One region of the Alicyclobacillus sp. TC genome, then DNA from elsewhere that is predicted to be linked to it. Evidence: riboswitches for the same ligand, from Rfam matches in the RefSeq annotation. Region 1 holds a riboswitch; the other holds the start of a gene.

Region 1 (11,005 bases):
TGCGACCCGTTGTTTTTCCACCAAGGAAAAGATCAAACTTTCCTTTGCGAAAGACAAGTCCAATATCCTCGCTGACTGCCCCGTAACAGGACATTGCGCACCCATTAAAACCAATACGCAGTTCCTTTTCTACAGGAAGACCGGCAAGTCGCCTGGAAATTTCCTCTGCATAAGGAATCCCCTCATGCTTTTCACCGTCACAAAAATCACAAGCCTTAATTTTAATCACTTCACCCACGGGTAGAACCATCAAGCCCGCAGCACGCAAGCTTTGCACCAACGATTCCGCATCCTCTGTAACCGTGCGAAGAATTAGCTGATGCGCAGTTGTATACTCAATCTCTCCCTGCTCCCCAACTAAATCGGCGATTAAAACCAATTGGGAAGAACTAAACTTCTTGTTAGCTATCCCGGGACTGACGGCAACTTCAAAAATAGACGCACGAGGAACTGGCATCTTTGTGGCAAAGCCAGTTGAACCTGCAGCGTTTAATGAGCTTGCCTCACCCTGATGCAAAGTTTGTAAAGCGGCGGCAGCCCAATCACGAGGCGTCCGATGTTCCGACTCAGAGATGATGGATTGATTCTGCAAAGATTGGGGTTCGATACGACTTCTAAGCAGCGACTCCTGCGCGGCATTCAATGACCACGGCTCATTCTCAGGCTTGAGACGCTCTCCAGGCCGCAAGCGTTGTTCGGCTGTATCCAATGTGTATTTGCGCTGATATCCGCGTGGTGTAATCATGAGATGATCGTGGTAGAACGTTGATGAGTTACCAATAATTACAGTTGTTAACATACCAATCTCATGGTTCAACATATCATCAAGTGTTGTACGAATAACTTGTTGCCGATCTCGATAAGCGCTTTTCACCAAACCGACTGGTGTTTTCGGATTGCGGTACTTGAGAAGAATTCTCTGTGTCTCCACAATTTGCCGAGTACGCCGACCACTTTTGGGATTGTATAAAGCTATGACAAAATCTGCTGAAGCTGCAGCTTCAATGCGTTTTTCAATGATAGACCAAGGAGTCAGGTGGTCAGATAAACTGATGGTACAAGCATCATGCATGATGGGAGCACCTAAAAGAGCGGCACAAGAATTGATGGCAGAAATGCCGGGAATAACCTCAACAATCGGAAGTTCTCCCGGATGCCAGCCACGCTCAATGAGCACTTCATACACTAATCCCGCCATGCCGTACACACCAGCATCTCCACTTGAAATCACAGCTACAACCTGACCATGAACAGCCAAATCTACCGCCTTTTGTGCCCGACTGACTTCTTCCGTCATACCTGTGCGGACAATCTCTTGATGAGTCAATAAGTCACGAATTAAATCGACATACGTGTTATACCCAATAATGACTTCACTTTCCTGAATTGCCTCGCGAGCTCGTACAGTGATATGTTCAAAGCTGCCTGGTCCAAATCCAACAATCAAAATTTTACCTTCCATATGATTCCCTCCTCTCCAGTCATTGAGCTATCTCTACAGAAGGTTGAAACCATTGCAACTTCTCCCGCATTCTGACCACATCGCCAACCACTATGACTGCTGGAGCCTGCAAACGAGCTTCTTCCACCAAGAGACAGATGTTTTCAAGTGTTCCTGACACGACTTGTTGCTTGATTGTTGTTCCCCATTGAATAATTGCAACGGGTGTTTCTGGATGACGCCCACAATCTATCAGTTTCTGGACTATTTCTTGAAGATGTCCCATTCCCATCAAGATAACCATGGTTTGACCTGATAGTGCTACAGCATCCCAAGGTGTTCCTGAAGAATAGAGGCATTCATGACCAGTGAGCACGTGAAATCCCGCAGAAAGTGTTCGATGAGTCAAGGGAATACCTGCGTATGCGGGTACAGCAATAACCGAGCTAATACCTGGAACAATTTCAAACGGGATACCTTGGTCAACCAGAAACTCCGCTTCTTCTCCACCTCTTCCGTACACAAACGGATCGCCCCCTTTTAGACGGGAGACCGTAAGACCTTGCAAAGCTTTTTCCACCAGCAAAGTCTCAATTTCAGTTTGTGGAAGTGTGTGGTGATGAGCTTCTTTGCCTACATAGATCCGCTCCACATGGTTCGGCACAAACGCCATGATTTCTGGAGATACCAGTCGGTCATAGATGACAACTTCCGAACGCTCCAGACATTCTTTCGCTTTTAATGTCAACAACCCAGGATCACCCGGTCCTGCGCCTATGAGATAAACCATACCTGCCATATTTGCCCTCCTGTAATGAATAGGAAATGGGTTACTCACTATGAACCAACGAATGGTTGTGAGCTGCAGGGTGGGCATGCTCGTGTGAGTGATTGTGATCATGAGCATGTGTGTGATCATGTGTGTGATCATGTGTGTGATCATGTGTGTGATCATGTGTGTGATCATGAGCATGTTCGTGCGCTGCTAGTTTGCGATATTTGCAAAGGTCGCAGTTCATGAACGCTTGCTTTGCAGCTGCTTCTTCTATGCGGTCGATCACGATGTGAAATAGGCGGGAATGCATGCCGAAGTATTCTGCCATCGATAGCGGAATGTCAGGATAAACGGTTTGTAAATCTTGCAGAACACCTTTCATCCGCTTGATAAGGACACCTGTAAACAAGAAGTAAGGAACCACTACTACACGTTTAGCACCGAGCGATACAGCGCGGTGAACACCATCGGGAAGTCTTGGGAAAGTGATTCCTGTAAAACAAACTTCAACACTCAAGACACCCGTCCGTTCCCACAACAAACGAGCTATTTTGTATAAATCACCGTTTGCATCAGGATCGCTACTGCCTCGTCCCATCAAGACAATGGCTGTTTCAGAAATATTCATTTCAGATATAGATGCTGCTTGCTCGGCAAAACGCTCACAGAGCAAGTCGACCATTTGCTCATGAAGTCCAATATTTCTGCCGTATACCATATCGACATGTGGATATTTTTTTCTGGCGGCATCAAGAAATTCGGGGATTTCCAGTTTAACATGTGAAGCAGCGAGTAGAATGACTGGGACTACAACAATACGTTCTGCTCCCTGATGAACACAAGCGTCAATTCCTTGTGGAATAGTAGGTGTGGCCAACTCCAAAAAACATGCTTCAAAATGTTGATCCGGCAATTGATGGCGCATACGTTGGACAAATTCTAGAAATTCTTCATTTCCATCCGCATCTCGACTACCATGACCAACAAGTAATGTGATTTCTTTCATGTTTAACCTCCTCAATGTTTTGCAAGCAAGAGGAGGGTTTGCAGAAACTCTTGAATGAAAAAGCACTCTTTCGAATTCGAAAGAGTGCTTGTACACGACAAAAGTCGTCCACAAACACCTCCCTATCGACCGTAGGTTCCTAGAGGAAATCTTACATATTCATGATGCTCGATTCCATCCATGGGTGTTTTAAGAAAAGGCAGGTCTCCTGGCTTAGGATCGTAGCTGTCAATTCCCTTCCCGAGCGCATGCTCAGTGGCAATGAATCACAGCTCCCCCTTACAGTGGCGGGACCGCACCGGATTTTCACCGGTTTCCCTCTTAAACTTGTCTGCGAACGAGAATGCTAAAAGCGTGGTTCCTTCATCGTTCCAAACAAAACCTTTTCTTCACTATGCAATTGTCAATCGTCTTCTTATGCATCAAATATAATCTAATCATAGGCGAACTAGTACTCCAATTTCAAGAAGAAAGAGATTTTGAGAATGTTTCTGATGTATCATCAGATAGATGGGGGTTGATTGAAGCTTTTGATAGATAGAATTGACACTTTCGACAACCCTCATTTTTGGCGCACAGAGGTAGATAAAAACGCTTCCTCTCTAGAAACAAGCACCTTATCTTGAGGAAAAAATTTTTTAAAATAATGTGCCACTTGAAGATGCAAATCGCTTTTGTACCAATCTATGAATCCATGTTCTTGAAATAACTGAGGCATCCCTAGTCTCTCTGAACGTTTGCCAAGAGAACCATCGCCTATACTCAACGTATCTATCCAAACGCGATCGACCCATCCATTTAACAATTTAGGAAAATCTGGTGTGAAGGGCAAAACAGGAGAAATGGCGGCTTGCGTTGATATTCCAGCTTCATGAATTTCTCGTAAGGCTTCCAATCGCCGTTGAATTCCCGGCGCTAAAGGAGCAAAAATTCGCTTCACATCCTCCCGATCCGTTTCCAGGGTCATAGATACCCAAACCTCACATTTCTCATTCAGTTGGACTAATAAATTTAAATCCCTGGTCACTAGCGGTCCACGCGTTTGTATTTGCAAAAAATCGGGTGGATTTTCTACCATTTGCTCCATAACAGAGCGTGTAATTTGAGCATCCCGTTCTATGGGTTGATAGGGATCCGTGGCAGAAGACATGAAAATCTTTACAGCTTTGTTTTTCTTACGCAGCTTCAACATCTCATTTCGATAATTCTCTGCTGCGTTGGTTTTCATATCCACCCAATTTCCCCAATCCAGATCTCTAAACTTTTGAATCGGCAGTTCTCTGACATAGCAGTAACGACAAGCAAAGACACATCCGCTGTATGGATTCAAGGAATGTGTAAAACCGACATCCAAATAACCTTTGGCTTCTGTGAGAATTTTCTTGGCAGCCACATTTTTAAGCTCAGCTTTCAAGCAAAACACATCCTAAACAAAAGACATCCACTCGGCGACCTCTCCAATCCAAATCGTCAGGTAATCCCGTTGATTCAATGAACGGAGATTAAGCCTTATGTGCATAGAAATAAGAGGCAATGATTAAAATGATGATTCAGAAAATTATTATACATTAAAAAGAGCCTTTCGCTGTGAAACACTCATTCAATTTGTAAAATGATAATCTAGACCCTAAAAACCCTTTATACAGAGTATATGATTGCAAAATCTCTGTATAGAGGGTTTTTTATGATAGAATGCATTATCTTTCACTGAAATCAGCAGTCCACCGAGAACTTATTGTTACACCTTTAAAGCCTACGAATTTCTTTTTCTCCTCGTCCCATAGCCTGAAACGTAAACACTTTAAACTGGAGCGCAAACCTACCGTAGTAACTTCCTGAAGATATGTGAATTGGTCATAAACACGTTGAAGATTGTAATTAGGTACTCTTGGGCCGAGATGATGAATATGGTGAAAACCAATATTTCCTGTTATCCATTGCAACACTTTCGGCAATTTATAGAAAGAACTGCCTTGAAGCGCAGCGGTCACATAATCCCAGTTTTCTGCCTGTTCAAAATAGCTGTTTTCAAATTGATGCTGAACATAAAACAACCAAATTCCCGCCAATCCTGCTAAATAAAGAGTTAGACCTTCAACCAACAAAAATCGTTCCCAACCTAAGGCCCAGCATCCGAATGCCAAAACTCCCAGCAGAACTCCATTCGTCAGGTAGGTATTGAAACGTTCTTTTCGCCCAGCTCCTTTTCTATTGAAACGGTACTGTATGAGAATCAGGAAAAGAGGACCAAGACCAAACATGATCAAAGGATTTCTGTATAGTCTGTAGAGAAGTCGTTTGCCATGAGATAGTTCTCGATATTCATTCACAGTAAGTGTCGTGATATCACCCATGCCTCTGCGGCTCAGATTTCCATTGCCAGCATGGTGTACACTGTGTTCATACTTCCAGTAGTGATAAGGAAAAAACGTGATCAAACCAATGAAAACGCCGACTATATCATTCGCCTTTCGACTTCTAAAGAAAGCATGGTGACCACAATCGTGAAAGATGATAAACGCCCGAACCAAAAAACCGGCTGCCGGAATCGTTAAGAGAATGGAGAGCCAAATAGAAATAGAAAAGCTGAGATAGGCTCCTGTCCATAATAGTAAAAGTGGCACGATGGTATTCAATAATTGCCACAAACTTTTTGAAATACTTGGATTTTGATAACTTTCTAAATCTTTTAGCCAATTATGATTAGTTTGATTTGAAAACATGGTTCTCATCTCTCTTTCTCATGCTACAGGAAACCGACTAGGTATCAATCGCTCTAATGGAGGGATACGAGGAATAGAAGGACTTGGATCATAAGAGATAGCCAATTCTACAAGATTCTTCTCTAGAAGTGAGTATACCGGAAGGTGTCGATGAAGCGCTGGTATATAAAGAGAAATGGACCGCCCTGAGCAATCATGATGAATGATTCGAGGACAGTCCATTCATAGATGAAGTTAGGCTACGTTTGCTGCTTGAGGACCTTTTGGACCCTGAACAATATCAAACGTTACACGTTGACCTTCTTCAAGAGTCTTATATCCGTCTCCTTGAATGGCGCTAAAATGCACGAAAACATCGTCTCCGCCTTCAACTTCAATGAAGCCAAATCCTTTTTCTGAATTAAACCATTTCACTGTTCCTTGATGCATCCTAAATTCCTCCGTAGTGCTCTTTTGGCACAAAATTTGTTCAATTCGTTTTAGTATAAAAACCGTTCAAATCTGCACCCACTATGAGGCGCAAAATTGAACGGCTCAGAATGTTTACACATATAAACGATCTCACTTGAACAATAAAAGCATACACCTAATCAGCCATAAAGTCAAGATAGTTGTCTCAGCAACTTCCGTCCAGCAGAAAATAAGGGTGTTTTTTCATTTTATCTTCTGGGATACTAGTCATACAAAGAATTTATTGACTCAAACCAGGTGCGAAACTTGATTAATTTCTTAACAAATTAACTTCTACTTTTTCTAGAAGAGATAGAGGTATATCTCCTGTTCCCATCGTATCAATGGATAATTTCCCATCCCAAACGTAAATGTCCGTTCCCTTTTGAGAATTATTTTTTTGTCCACTTATTAAAGCTGTATATCCGTCTAATTGAATTTCTTTTTGATACCCATCTATTGTTATTTTATTACTTTGTTCAGTTATAAAAATGGCTTGGTGGGATTTTTTATTACCATATAAAATTGTAACTTGATCTAATTTCCTTGATTGACTTACTGGTGGATGAGAAATTTGAATATTTTCAAGTATCCAGTTCGTGTCTAAATCGGTAGGTAATTTTATATGAAATGGCAGTTCATGATTATATTTATCTATCAATGTATCCCATTTTGAACCCATAGGCTGATTAGTGTTTTTAGTTTGAGGATGGTTCAGTTGTATGCCACATCCGTATACAAAAAGTAGTGGTAAAATAATAGAGAAAACAAATAGGCATTTTTTTAAATTTATTTTATGGATACAAAAAATCATTTCTAAGCATCTCCAATCTATTCTGGTTTACATTTTCATTTGAAATACAAAAATATTAATAAAATTTATTCAACTTATAAGAATAGCGGATGTAATAAAAGATAGAACGACTCAAACTTAGAATCTGTGCATGGGTGCACAGTGTGATTTTGTGATTGTTCCGAAAGCATAGCCAGACACGCATGCCTGCTCAGGATTGGTGCCAGAATTTTTTGATCCACTCCCATTGAGTGATTCGTTTCCCGACTTGAGAGTACAATCGTTCTAATTTTGATACTTGTACATTCTGTTGTTTTTCTGTCTTTCGATTATATATGGTTTACCTCCCCAATTCACGTGCGAGAACCTGAAGCCGAGCTATGCGCTTGGATGTCTTAGGATGTGTTGCAAACAAGGCATCCCACCAACCCTTCTTGGGGGCAGGATTTACCGAAAAGAGCATGGCTAGTGCGGATTGAGTGCCCAGCATCGGATCGGACGATTCCAGCTTTTTCAATGCGTGAATCAAAGGAGTGGCTGATCCGGTCAAGATGACAGCACCCTCGTCTGCCCTATACTCTCTTCGACGCATGATGTTATGCAGGACGACTTGAATAAAGAAAACCGAAACAACCCCAAACACTATACCGGCGAAGATCATAAAGATTCCCATGCCAGCACCTGACGAACGGTCTTTGTCATTTTGGGCTCGTGTGGAAGACATAAGAGAAGCAATTCCGAACCCAACACTGAAGGCGCTAATCCAAACCACTACTCCTGAAAGAGCAATCCACCAACCATCAAATAAACTGTCCCTACGCTTCAGGTGAGTCACTTCATGGGCCAAAACCGCCTCCAGTTCACGATCATCGAGCAGCTTCAGCGCTCCCTTGGTTACACCAACGTAACGCATGCCATGTAGTACTCCGGCTGCGCAAGCATTGGCCGCAGGAGTACTCATTATGAAAATTCGTGGTGCTCTTAAACCTGCACGTTCGCATAAAGGAACTAGCAGCCTTTTAACCCTTGCTACATCAGATTCCGACTGTTCCTGTTGTACCAATTTTCTGAGATGCCAAGACAAGCAAACACTCGCATAGAACAGACAGACTGTAACTAGAGATAATCCCGCGATGAATCCGGAGCGGACAGACCCCATTCGATATCCTAACCACACCCCTAATGCCACCGTTGCTCCCCAGAGAAAGAGATAAAAAAACCACTGGAACACATCGGCGCGTCTCCGACTCCGTATCCATCGGTGTGGAATGAATGGATTGGCATGATGATTCATGCTGCCACCTCATCTCAATCCATGAATTTGATCATGGATGGTTAACGAAATGCTTCCCATTTGGAGCATGATGCACTCTCGCGCATTTCCAAGCCACGAAAACTCCCTGCCGGACCATTGCATTTACCTTTCGAGTCCAGAGCTTTAAAGGTTGTGGCAGTGAAATTGATGTCCCTTCCCCCTGACCAAAATCGACACGAACAACAAACCCGTTGCCTCCCGCTCCATGTTCCCACGTGGCCGCCTCCCTTGAATCAATGCTTCCTGAGAGTATTGTAGCATTCCGGATTCCCCAAAATTATCGACCTGGAATTACAGTAGTCACTCCTGAACGATTTGTTGTTTAAACTGTAATGAATATTTCCTGCGTTCCATGGGACAACGTCCGGATGACTGAAGTCTCCTACATTTTTGAGAGGTTGTCCAACCTGATTAAGGGCTTGTGAGTGACAATCCTATCGTTTTTCCACTGATTAATGAATGTCTTTTAAAATGAAAAGAAGCATAAGTCTGCCACAACGGCGAACTTATGCTTCAAATCACACCACGACGGGTTGGTCGTGGTTTTGCATGTTTTGGTGGAGGCGACGGGAGTCGAACCCGCGTCCGAAGATTTTGCCACGTGAACATCTACGGGTGTAGTGCAACCTTTGCATTTCCTCCAGCTACGCGGTTGCACACGCTTAGACTGGAGTAAGTCTGCTAATTTTCACTCACAGGCTGCAGACAGAGCCTATGAGCTATCCCGCTCAGTTGACGTCACAAGGTAAGCACGGGCGACTTACAAGGTGACGGCCTGGTGCAAATTAGGCAGCCAGGGCGAGGGTATTGCTTGTGGTGTAGTTCTTCTTAGCTTTGCCAGTTATTCTTAGGTCTGCGTTTTTTACGTGGCCACGCAGCCCCACGACCCGCCGTTACACGCTCAAACAATCCCCGTCGAATCCATAACGCCCCCGTGACGGGACGTCTGGAACGAACAATATGGTTTGTCAAAAGGCTCTACACCAAGCCTTAGCGTTCAGACGTTACATTTCATATACTACGTGACAAACGGACATTTGACAAGTTGAAAGTTAGAGCAATCTATACAACGATATCCAATTCAAACAAGACTGTGTTGGGTACATAGAAGCCTCACGGCTATTCCTCTAGTGCATTCCTAACCATTTTTGTTTTTCTGGAAACTCGTTTCTAGAAGAAAACAACCGCTCGTTTTTCAGCTTTTTTGGCGATCGCGAAGGGCTCGCTGAATTTCACGATTAGCATCTCTTTGCTTAAGAGATTCTCGCTTGTCATACGATTTTTTACCACGAGCTAAACCTAATTCCACTTTGGCAAAGCCGTTACGCAAGTAAATTTTTGTGGGCACCAAGGTATAGCCACGTTCCCTAACCATACCAATCAACTTGCGAATTTCCTCACGATGTAGCAAACATTTGCGAGTACGCATGGGATCGTGATTAAAACGATTCGCCTGTTCATAAGGAGCTACATGCATATGGTGAATAAACACTTCTCCGTTCTCCACACGCGCATAAGCATCTCGCAAATTCACAGAACCTTTGCGAATCGATTTAATTTCCGATCCCGTCAAGACCAGTCCTGCTTCATACGTATCTTCAATAAAATAATCATGGTAAGCCTTACGATTTTGCGCGAGCACTTTATCCGAGCCTTTGGCCACAAAACTCACCTCAATCTGTCCAGGATTCCCGCGCGATTTCACGTGCTTCCCATGTTACTACAGACAGATTGGCTGCCACAAGCGAAACCCTCTACCGCTTTTTCTTGCGACGGCTTTTTCCCGCCCAAGCAGGCCCTTCATAACCCCCGTGAGAGACACTGGCATGACCAATTTCTATACTGCTACGTCTTTTTTGATTGCGCTTCGCTTTGTCTTTCGGACGATCCGTCTCTCTTCTTGCCGTTCCGTATGCCGATGAGTTATTCCCATGTGTATCTGCCAACAATCGTTCTCGAGTTCGGCGACGTCCACGAGCCTCTCCTTCTTCGCTGCGCAAACGCCTTTCTTCTATAGCTCTTCGACGTTCCGTATGAGAAAGATCTTCATCGTAAATAATCTCTCCACCTCTACCTGACGAAACAAACGTAGCTTCGCGCAAATGCTCCAACAGTTCAAAGTCAATCGACAAAGTCTCCTTGTTGGCCGCAATCGCCTGCACCCGAACCGGATCGCCCAATCGAAAAACACGTCTTGTACGTTCACCGACCAGCGCCATCAAACGTTCATTGAGCGCATAGTAGTCATCCGTTAAATACGAAATATGGATCAAACCTTCTACACCGTTTTGCAATTGGACAAACAAGCCAAAACTTGTGACACCTGAAATCAACCCATCAAAAGGCTCAAATAGATGAGCTTGCATATACTCCACCATTTTAAGTTGATCGCATTCGCGCTCAGCATCTTGGGCAATGCGTTCTCGTTCACTGGACTGGACAGCAGCATCAGCCACAAAAGCAGCAAGCGCGCCTTCACGTTCTGCGGAAAATGGGGCCAGC
Region 2 (11,005 bases), 1.1 Mb from region 1:
CTGAAGTGAAAGAAGCTTCACCTGCTTACTATCTACTTGAGCCCATGGGACAACATCTGCTTCATCAATATCTATCACAATTAGCCAAACCGCGTTTCTTACCCTCGCTGCCGCTTCGTCGCAGACCATATCTAGCTTATTTTACAGCCTTAGGTCTAGCGATAGCTTTGATATTTTGGATTATGGTGGATTTGACATTACCCTCCATAGCTTGGCGAAGTTCTCTGTGGATAGCTGTTGTGGCTGCTCTACTGATCATATTCCCTGCAAGTGAATGGGCTTTAGAATGGGTACATACGACCATTGTAAAAACGTGCCAGCCATGGCCGTTGTTGCGATACGATTTTAGTGAAAGTCTTCCTGAGGATGCTCGTACGATGGTGGTTATGCCAATTCTTTGGAGTCATAAAGAAGATGTGGATGACGTATATGAACGACTTCTCACGCATGCATTGGCAAATCGCCAAGAGCATATTCACTTTGCCGTATTGGCTGATTTTCCGGATAGTCAGTCAGCTTGCTCAGAAGCAGATGCAGAATTACTTGCTTATGCGAGTGAACGAATGGCAAAAATTCAAGAAGAATATGGCAGTGATCGGTTTTTTCTGTTTCATCGAGATCGGCAATGGCATGCGTCTGACAAGTTATATCTAGGATGGGAGCGGAAACGGGGGAAATTAGTAGAGTTTGTCCGTCTGCTGCAGGGATATGAAGATACAAGTTTTTTTCACATACAAGGCGAACGTTCAGTATTGTCAAAGATACGCTATATTTTTACGGTTGATCACGATACGCGTTTGCCAATAGGTGCTGTTTGGCGCTTGGTCGCTACCATGCACCATCCTTTGCATAGACCGCGTTTGAATGAGACAAAAACCCGCGTAGTTTCTGGTATGGGGGTACTACAGCCGCGTGTAGCGGCTAGTTACGATTCCGTTTTTGCTTCAAGGTACGCAGAGTGCACAGCAGCTGAACCAGGACTCGACCCGTATGCATTTGCAGTATCTCATCCGTATCAGGACTGGTTTGGTCAAGCTTCGTTTGTCGGTAAAGGATTGTTTGATGTGGAGATGTTTGCGCAAGTACTCTCCAAACGTCTGCCAGAAAACAGTATTTTGAGTCACGATTTGTTGGAAGGAGGATTTTTGCGCACCTGTCTAGCTTCAGATGTTGAAGTGCTTGAATCTCAACCTAAGACCATCTATGAACACGAACGACGTCTACATCGCTGGATTCGTGGCGATTGGCAATTACTTCCTTGGTTTGGCAAGTATGTACGCAATGCCGAAGGCCAATCAGAGAAAGTAGATCTCTGTTCATTAACTCGTTGGCAAATGATAGATAATTTGCGCCGTAGTATGCTGGCACCTGCTTATCTTTTGCTGGCATGGTTGGCCACGTTTGCCCAAACAACTTGGAGTTGGCGGTTGTGGGTGTTGATTGTGGTTACCTTAGCTCTGCCTTGGTTGAGGACTCTATCCCGTTTGACAATGGGCCGATCACGTCGTAAAGAATGGCAAATGGTTACTTTGCGATGCTGTATGGATGTGATTTTTTTGCCGTTTACTGTTGCGTTGGCCGTGGATGCTATTGTGCGCACTCTTTATCGGCTAATCATAAGCCATCGACGCTTATTGGAATGGACACCATCAGCACAAGTAGCGAGAGAGCATAAGCAACCTGCGTTTCTTTTTACAAAAACAGGGATTTCCTTGTATGTCCTTTTGATTTTGTCGGTTACCTTTACTTCTTGGAACGGACATTTTCTAACAGCTGGTTTGTTGCTATTCTTTTTCTTCGCCAGTTGGCCGTTTGAACGTTGGCTGAGACAACCACCTCGTGCTAAAAATCCACTTTGGACCCAGGAAGACTTGCAAACTTTGAGACATTGGTCTGAAAAAATTTGGTCTTTTTACAATTGTTATGTAACGGCTGAAGAAAATTGGTTGCCGCCTGATAATGTTCAATATTTTCAAGGCGAGCAAATCGCTCATAGAACATCTCCTACCAATATAGGTCTGTATTTATTATCGACCGTTGCAGCAGCCGATCTCGGTTATCTGACGGAAGAACAATTATATGAACGACTCTCTTCCACGCTAGCAACTGTCGAACGCCTTCCCAAGTGGCATGGCCATTTACTGAACTGGTATAGCACTGAAGATTTGCGCCCGCTGTTGCCTCGCTATGTATCAACCGTAGATTCAGGCAACTTTGTAGGTTATCTGATGGTCTTGGAGGAAGCTATAGCTGAACGCAGTCAGTCAAATATAAAGAATAATTGGGAAAAATTGCTGAAACGTGTTCGTCGGTTAATAGCAGAAACAGATTTTCGTCCATTGTTCCATTATCGAGAACAGTTGTTTTCGATTGGCTATCATCTGGATAGCGAAAAATTGGAGGATACTTTATACGACTTAGCCGCATCAGAAGCGCGTCAAGCCAGCTTTATAGCCATTGCTCTGGGGCAAATTCCTGCTTCTCATTGGTTTGTGTTAGGACGGACCATGGTACGCGTAGGTGAACACAATACTCTCCTTTCGTGGTCAGGAACGATGTTTGAATATTTTATGCCTTCTTTAATCATGCGAACTTTTCGGGGGGGTTGTGGGACGAGACCTATCAAGGTGTGATTGAAAAGCAACAGTCGTATGCGCGTTTACTCGGTGTTCCTTATGGTATTTCAGAAAGTGGGTACTACGCGTTTGATGAGCATTTGTCTTATCAATATCGTGCCTTTGGCGTGCCGGGGTTGGCTTTTGACCGGGGACAGCAAAATGAGTTGGTGCTTGCTCCTTATGCTACCTTGCTGACACTTCCTTTTGCTGGACATTCTGCCATGCAAGCGCTCGCTGAATTTAGCAGACGCGGTATGGAAGGAGATTTTGGATTTTATGAAGCGCTCGATTGCACACGTCGTCGCTTGCCTCCCGGATCAAAAGAAGAGCGCATTATCAGTTATATGGCGCATCATCAGGGCATGGCTTTGCTAGCCATAGCCAACGTATTGACCAACCAGAAAATGATTCAACGATTCCACCGTCACCTGGCTGTGCGAGCTGCTGAATTATTGCTGCAAGAGAAAGCTGCAGCGAAGGCGCGTTGGAAACAGGCTCCAGTCCTACCCAAAGGAGTTCCGGATTTTCAGCAGACAAATGACGTGGCGCGTCGAGAATTTCAGCAACGGCCAGCATGGCCAGAAGTCAATCTCTTAGAAGGAGCAGGTTTGTCCAGCATGCAGACCACAGCGGGGGGCAGCTGGTTGCGTTATCGAGGTGTATCGATCACACGTTGGAGAGAATTTGCAGTTTCAGAGATTTATGGGTCATCCATCTATTTGCAAGTGTTGAATGGTCAAGAGTCTTTACCCGATTCGCCAAGCTTCTATCCTTGTAGCCGAGAATTTGGTGAAGTTTGTTTTCAGCCAGATAGCAGTCGTTTTAGAAAACAAATGGGGAACTTGGAAAGTGAATTGTCCATAACAATTCATCCAGAAGCGCCTATTGAATTGAGACGGTTGCGAGTATTCAATCATGGCGACAAAGATTTGCGACTTTGTTTAACCACATTTACTGAGCTGTCCATGGCAGAACAGTCTGCTGACTTGGCTCATCCTGCTTTTGTCAAATTGTTTGTGGAAACTAGGTTTTGCCCGGAAGAAGGTTGTTTAGTTGCCAAGAAAAGAGCGAGATCAGCCGAAGAAAACGAGTTGTATACCATTCAAGCACTTTTAGCAGACCCTTCGGATTATTTATCAGTGCTGGAATTTTCATCAGATAGGGCAGAATTGCTTAAACGTGGTGACACGATGTCTGCCCCGCAAGGTCTCAACCAACCGCTATCAGGAAGTACAGGTTCTGTGGCTGATCCGGCGTTTATTTTTCGTCATACTATTGACTTGTCTGCCGGTCAATCCGCGACGTTTTACTTGGTAACAGCTTGTGCGGATACAGAGGAAGAAGCGATGTCTCACATAGAATACGCTAAACGTTCTGGCGCACTTGAGGGTATGTTTCATCGAGCTTGGCTAGCTGCTGAAGTTAGACGGAGGCAATTTGGGCTGACGGCAGATCAAGTGAAAGTAGCCAATCTATTGGCGAGTCGTCTTTACTTTCCTCTTCTCCAGCGTCACCAGAAAAAATGGGCGATGCAAAATACCCTGGGGCAATCAGCTTTGTGGTCAAAAGGTATCAGTGGAGAGTTGCCCATTGTATTCCTTAGAATTTCGCATTTGGCAGATATGCCTTTTGTGATATCGCTGGCTCGTATTCAGCAATGGCTTATACAGCAGGGATGCGACTGTGATTTGTTGATTATGGATGCAACCGATGGCGGTTATCGTGATGAGTTGATGAATCGACTTAAAACTTCGCTCGGTCATAGTGGACACTTTGTCGAAGAGCGAGTGCACGTATTGCGTCAATCTCAACAGACCGAAGAAGTATTGCGATTGCTCAAGTCAGTGGCGCGCGTTCATTTAAGAGCAGAGGGTCCAAGTTTAGAACATCAATTGCGTCAAACAGAATATCAGCCCATAGCGTTACAGGATCAGGAAATAAAAGACATCATGGCTCATACAGTTCGCCCTGAATGGCCAGCAAAACCATTGCATTGGCCGGCTGAACCGTTGCATTCCATGTTTTGGAATGGTTATGGCGGTTTTCAAAAAGGTGGTCAAATTTATCAAATGGCTGTTCATTTGAATCGTCCTTTGCCGAGACCCTGGAGTATGATTCTTGCTAACTCGCACTTCGGTTGTTTATTGACCGAGTTAGGAACAGGGTATACTTGGTGGCGCAATTCACGAGAATGGAAGATATCTCCTTGGAGCAACGATCCCTTGCTTGATCCACCTGGAGAAGTTATTTACTTGCGTGATGATGAAGCAGGAGAGGTATGGTCTCCCATGCCCAAACCGCTTGGAGGACAGAAATGGTTTACGGTGTCTTATGAAAAAGGTCGAGTAACCTATACTTCTCAACAGAGTGGAATCGAGCAAGAACTGGAGGTCACGGTTCATGCGCGTTTACCTGTAAAAATGATGCGGATCCGACTCAAAAATACCACTCCACAAGTGCGTCGAATGAGCCTGTTTGCCGTTGTATCCTGGGTGTTGGGAGTGCAACGTCAACCGTTTGATCCTTTCTACCATATAGAATGGGATGAAAAACGAAAGCTGCTTTTAGCGAATCATCGTTATGCGGATACCTTGAAAGATGCACACGCTTTTATACATGCGTGTCAGCTGGGTGAAAACGGAATAGAAGAAAATCCCCAAATATATTACAGTGCTAGTTTAATGGATATATATGGACCTTCTGGAAGTCCAGAACAACCTTTGATGATTTGTAGCCGAGAGTTTTTGCCGAATCGATTACTGTCTTGGCCAGAGCCCTGCGGCGCATTGCAGGTATGTTTTTCCATCGCTTCCGGAGCGACAAAAGAGCTTCTTATATGGATAGGAGCGGCTGAATCTAAGCAGGCAGCGCTTCGTGTGTTTGATGAATTGACGGACTCCATGATACACAATGAAGTTTTGCCTGCACAATTGTCCGAAACCTCTTTGTTTGCGTATGCAGCATGGACCGAGAAAATTTGGGTGAATACGCCCAATGCGGCATTCAACACGCTGATGAATGGTTGGTTGCTTTATCAGGCGCTTGTATGTCGGCTATGGGCAAGAACTGCTTTCTATCAAGCTGGTGGAGCTTATGGATTTCGCGATCAAATACAAGATTCACTAGCCTTCTTACAAATTGATCCTAGCCTCTGCCGTGAACAAATTTTGCGTTCAGCGGCTCATCAATATCAAGAAGGTGACGTTCAACATTGGTGGCATGAGGAGACGGGTAAGGGTATACGAACCAGGTTCTCTGATGATTTGCTCTGGTTGCCGTATGCAGTGTTGCGCTATGTGGAAACAACCGGAGATCAGTCCATTTGGCAAGAATCGGTCGCTTTTTTGTACAGTCCGCCTTTGCGCGATGGCGAATTGGAACGTTATGAGGATACCTGTATCTCTAATGAGAATGCTTCACTAACTGAACATTGTCGGCGTGCGCTTCATCGAGCTTGGCGGCTGGGCGAGCACGGTTTGCCATTGATTGGGATTGGCGATTGGAATGATGGGTTCAGTCGTATAGGGGCAGAGGGACGTGGCGAGAGTGTCTGGCTAGGCTGGTTTTTTCTTGACATTTTAAGTCGATTCCAGCGTATTCAGCCATATCCTTTTACAGAAGAAGAAAGAGAAGAATGGCGGATCAAGGCTGAAAAATTACGTGCAAGTATGGAGCGCGAAGCGTGGGATGGATTCTGGTATCGGCGTGCGTTTCACGATGCGGGGTTCTGGATTGGGACGTCAACCGCCACAGAATGCCGAATAGACGCGCTAGCTCAGTCCTGGTCAGTTATCTCTGGAGCGGCTGAACCGGATCGACAGGAACAGGCCATGCGGTCTTTCTTGCGTGAGTTGGTAGATGAGAGATGGATGTTGGCGCGTCTGTTGACGCCAGCCTTCAATCATTCCCATCCCAGTCCGGGCTACATTCAAGGGTATCCTCCGGGTTTGCGTGAAAATGGAGGGCAGTATACGCATGGCGTGATATGGTCAATCGTAGCGTTAGCGATGTTAGGTGAGGGTGATCAAGCTTTTCATCTATTTCAAATGTTATCTCCCATTTCACACACCAGTTCCTCTCAGGGAGTTTGGAGATATGGAAATGAACCTTATGTGATGTCTGCAGATGTCTATACAGCCCCGCCGCATGAAGGACGAGCAGGGTGGTCCTGGTATACAGGAGCGGCTGGTTGGATGTATCAGGCAGGATTGGAGTGGATTCTGGGAGTTCGCAAAGAAGGTGAACGTTTAATCATTCAACCTGCTGTACCAGAAGAATGGCAGGAGTTTTCGCTTCGATACACCTATGGGGATAGTGTCTACAACATTCAGGTTATGTTAGATCGAGAGCAAACTGAGACGATTTGGGAAGATCTTGATAGTGGTCAGAAAAGTAGTTTTTTGACACTTGTTGATGATGGCCGTCAACATCGGTTTTGCGTAAAAGTGGCAGTAACAAATAAAAAGCTTGCCACGAACGCCTTTGCGTTGGAGCAAGCTTGAATCTACGGGTCGGCTCTACAGCCGACCTTATTCTTTATTTAAGGGCATCGGGGAGGCCCTGATAATAATAAGCCAATGTCCGAGTACCTAAACGAAAGTTCTCCAACGCGAAATTTTCATCAGGAGCGTGCATATTTTCATCGGGTAATCCAAATCCCATCAAAACCACTGGTATATGAAGCAATCGATCAAACGTTTCAACAATCGGGATGGATCCTCCGCCGCGTGTAAATGTCGCTTCCACTCCATACGCTTTTTCATATGCCTTAGCAGCCCATTGAATCGCAGGGTGATGGAATGGAGTTACGTAGGGGCTGCCTGAATCTTGACGGGTCAATGTGACGCGCGCACCTTTAGGGGTGTGCTTTTCAATATGTCTTTCAATCGTCTGGTAGATATGTTCTGGCGTCTGATCCGGAACAATTCGGCAAGTGAGTTTTGCATGTGCTTCGCGGGGGATGACGGTCTTGGTGCCTTCACCCTGAAATCCACCATAGATACCGTTCACTTCTAAGGTTGGTCGCACCCAGAGGCGTTCCAATGTACTGAATCCCGGTTCGCCATGTAAGGCTGGCAGGCCGAGTGACGTACGGTAAGCTTCATCATCGTGACCGAGATCGCGAAAAGCTTGTAATTCTTCCGCGGTTACCGAGGTTACTTGGTCGTGAAATCCGTCTACTGTAATTCGCCCTTCGGCGTCATGGAAAGAAGCGATTAATTCAGCTAGAGCGTGAATTGCATTGGGTACGCCGCCACCGTGTTCGCCGCTGTGCAAATCACGCTTGGCCGTTTCTACATGTAATTCAAAGGCAACCAGTCCGCGCAACCCATAGCATATGGTTGGTCGGCCGGGAGCAATCATGCCTGTATCAGAGATGAGCAGAACATCAGCTTGAAAGCGTTCTGCATTTTTTTCTAAGAAATCCGGAAGATGGGCACTACCGATTTCTTCTTCGCCTTCAATGCAAAATTTAATGTTCACTGGCAGTTTGCCTTCTGTTTGAAAGAGTGCTTCCAAGGCTTTGAAATGTAAGAAGGTTTGTCCTTTGTCATCTGTAGCACCACGCGCAAAAATTCGTCCATCGCGAATTTCTGGTTCGAATGGCGGAGTTGTCCATAGAGGCAGTGGATCGACAGGTTGCACGTCGTAGTGACCATAGACAAGCACAGTGGGTTGACCAGGAGCATGCAACCAGTCGGCATAGACGACGGGATTTCCCTTTGTCGGTAACAACTCTGCATTTTCGAAACCCAGATTGGCTAAATGATTTTTAATAAATTCCGCGCAAGCCAGCACATCATTTTTGTGTGCAGAAAGTGCTGAAATGCTAGGGAAGCGGAGAAGATCAAATAATTGTTGTAAATGTTCTTTTTCGTTTGCCTCTAAATAAGCTTCCAAATTCATGACTAGAGACTCCTTTCGTATCCCCCGTAAATAGGGGCATAGATGACTCATCCATAGTGTAAAGCATTTGCGCTTTTACAGCTATTCGAAAAAAAACATGGACGCAAAAGAAAAAAACAGATAAGATGAGAAGGGTTTGTCCCCAATACCTTCGCTTATCTCGTGTATGCGAAAGGAAAAACATTTGAAATGAATAGAAAAGGCCCAGGTACCCGTTTTTGTACGGGTTGAAAAGGGAAACCGGTGAAAATCCGGTGCGGTCCCGCCACTGTGAATGGGGAGCGCGTCTTCCATGAAGCCACTGGATTTGTCTGGGAAGGCGGATGCGCGTGAAGAACCAAAGCCAGGAGACCTGCCTGTTGGCCTGTTACATTTGCCGTACCTACGGTCGATAGGGAGAGGTGTCTATATGTCTATGCCAGAAAAACGCAGTCAGCGTCTGCGGCAAACATTTAACCTTTTGGATTTAAGCAGTTTATCCATTTCCAGCGTTGCTCCTGCTTTCAGTATTTCTGCCACAACAGGTATTATGATTGGCTATAGCGGCATCTATAGTTTGCTGGCGATTTTGCTGATTGCCATTCCGTTTATTGTATCCTCTTTCACATTTCGTACCCTCAATCGTCATTTTCCTAGCGCAGGAGCTTCATATCATTGGTCGACTCGAGTTCTTGGCAAACGGATTGGACGTTTTCAAGGCTGGATTTTATTGCTCGCCTATTTCAGCTCGATTCCTCCCATCCTGGTTCCTGCCGCCCAATATACTTTGGCGCTTATCTACCCTCACGGTGTAAACCAGCCGTTGCTTGAATTTTTGGTGGGTTCTTTTTGGATAGGAGTAGCCATGCTCCCGTTGCTTTCTGGAGCGCGTCCAACTGCGCTGATTACTCAAGTGTTTTTTGCTGTTGAAATTTTCTTTCTTATCCTGTTTGCCATATTGGGTATCATGGCTTGGCCGCATGCGCATCCGTCCTTGCCTGTCGAGCATTCTCCTGTCGGAGGTATTTTTCTAACCATGATTGTGGCCAGCACCATTATGGACGGATGGGAAATTGACAGCTATGCTTCCGAAGAATCCACTCAGCCCAATCGCGATCCTGGTGTTGGTGGAATGATTGGTGCACTTTTTGCCTTAGCTATCTATTTATTGTTTGTGCCCATGATGATATGGGAAACACCTGGCAATGCTCTTGCCGGTTCTGCCGATCCGTTGGTTACCTGGATTCATTATTTACCCACCACAATACCTCACGCTACCATTTGGATGTTGGTTCCTATTCTCGCCTCAACGGCAGGTTCGCTCTGGTTGACGGCTTATATTTTGATTCGTGGTGTGTATGCCATGGGGCGTGATGGGTTATTGTCCCGACGATTTGCCAAGTTGAATTCTCGCCAGGCGCCATCTTTGGCTACGGCAGTGGTACTTATGGCGGCGTGGGCGGTAATGGCCTTACAATTGTTTGTCCATTCGCTGAATGTCTTTTTTAGTATTGTCTTGTCAACCGCCGGGTTTTTCCTTATCTTCGAATTTATGCTGGACAACATCACAGCGACTGTATTTCTATGGCGAATGCATCATCGCGATCAACTGCATGAAAAAAGGGATAGAAAACATTCGCATCGCATCATGCTGATGTTTTCTTCGTTCACATCTTTTTACTTGCTCATCTTGCTCGTAGCCTTTCTGTTTCTAAGCGGGCGCGCGATTTCTCCCTGGGTGAATCCAATTTTAGCAGGGTTACTGTTGGCAGGTTTTTTGTATGCCGTCAAAAAACCATCACCAAGTCAAATGCAAGAGTCCGAAAATTTTTGTCAGCAGTACGATGAAGGGATATACTAAAGAGAATGAATGTGGTGTTATGGCTAAAGGAGGTTCCTGCGGTGTTTAACAGTAAAGAGATAGCCCGTCGCTTGACAGAGAACAGCCAACGAGCGTTTCAGGGCTGTGTCTGCTATCCGCAGCCTGATGCAATTGCCAAAATGATTAAATTGTTGCGCAGCGCTTTGCTGCCTAACTATTTTCCATACAACAATCTTGGCCTGGAAAGAAGCGTAGAAGCAACCATCAGCGAGTTGCAGCAGGTCTTGGCAGCTCAAATTCACCGTGCTTTGTTTGAGAAATGTTACGATTTAGAAAGTTCTCAAGAAACAAGACACATTGCAGATGAGCGTGCGGCGGATGTTCTACAACATCTTCCTGAATTGCAGACCATGCTTTATGAAGATGTTGTGGAGACACAAAACAGCGACCCTGCAGCTTCATCAGAAATTGAGATTATCCTAACCTATCCTGGCCTGCTGGCACTGTCTATCTATCGTATGGCACATGTTCTCGTACAATATGATATCCCACTTTTACCAAGGATGATGACTGAATATGGTCATCGCTTAACGGGGATTGATCTACATCCAGGTGCCAGCATTGGACACGGAATTATGATCGATCACGGTACGGGTATTGTTGTGGGTGAGACAGCGCA

The links. A riboswitch is a leader RNA that binds a small molecule or an ion and turns the genes downstream of it on or off. The one in region 1 is predicted to bind cobalamin.
Region 2: it holds a riboswitch for cobalamin, as region 1 does, so the genes downstream of both, FY534_RS12160 (APC family permease) here and FY534_RS03650 (sirohydrochlorin chelatase) in region 1, are expected to answer to the same signal.

Annotation. Positions count from the first base shown of each region.
Region 1 covers NZ_CP044434.1:760,701-771,705, reverse strand. The annotation lists gene cobJ (precorrin-3B C(17)-methyltransferase) at 1-1,462, opposite strand, end outside; gene cobA (uroporphyrinogen-III C-methyltransferase) at 1,482-2,240, opposite strand; gene FY534_RS03650 (sirohydrochlorin chelatase) at 2,272-3,222, opposite strand; cobalamin riboswitch at 3,403-3,602, opposite strand; gene FY534_RS03645 (SPL family radical SAM protein) at 3,785-4,636, opposite strand; gene FY534_RS03640 (Delta(5) desaturase DesA) at 4,920-5,945, opposite strand; gene FY534_RS03635 (cold-shock protein) at 6,180-6,374, opposite strand; gene FY534_RS03630 (hypothetical protein) at 6,667-7,209, opposite strand; gene FY534_RS03625 (M48 family metallopeptidase) at 7,529-8,482, opposite strand; RNA gene ssrA (transfer-messenger RNA) at 9,059-9,437, opposite strand; gene smpB (SsrA-binding protein SmpB) at 9,699-10,166, opposite strand; gene rnr (ribonuclease R) at 10,258-11,005, opposite strand, start outside.
Region 2 covers NZ_CP044434.1:2,464,909-2,475,913, reverse strand. The annotation lists gene FY534_RS12175 (hypothetical protein) at 1-2,633, shown strand, start outside; gene FY534_RS12170 (GH36-type glycosyl hydrolase domain-containing protein) at 2,606-7,120, shown strand; gene FY534_RS12165 (dipeptidase) at 7,155-8,525, opposite strand; cobalamin riboswitch at 8,715-8,900, shown strand; gene FY534_RS12160 (APC family permease) at 8,935-10,365, shown strand; gene epsC (serine O-acetyltransferase EpsC) at 10,407-11,005, shown strand, end outside.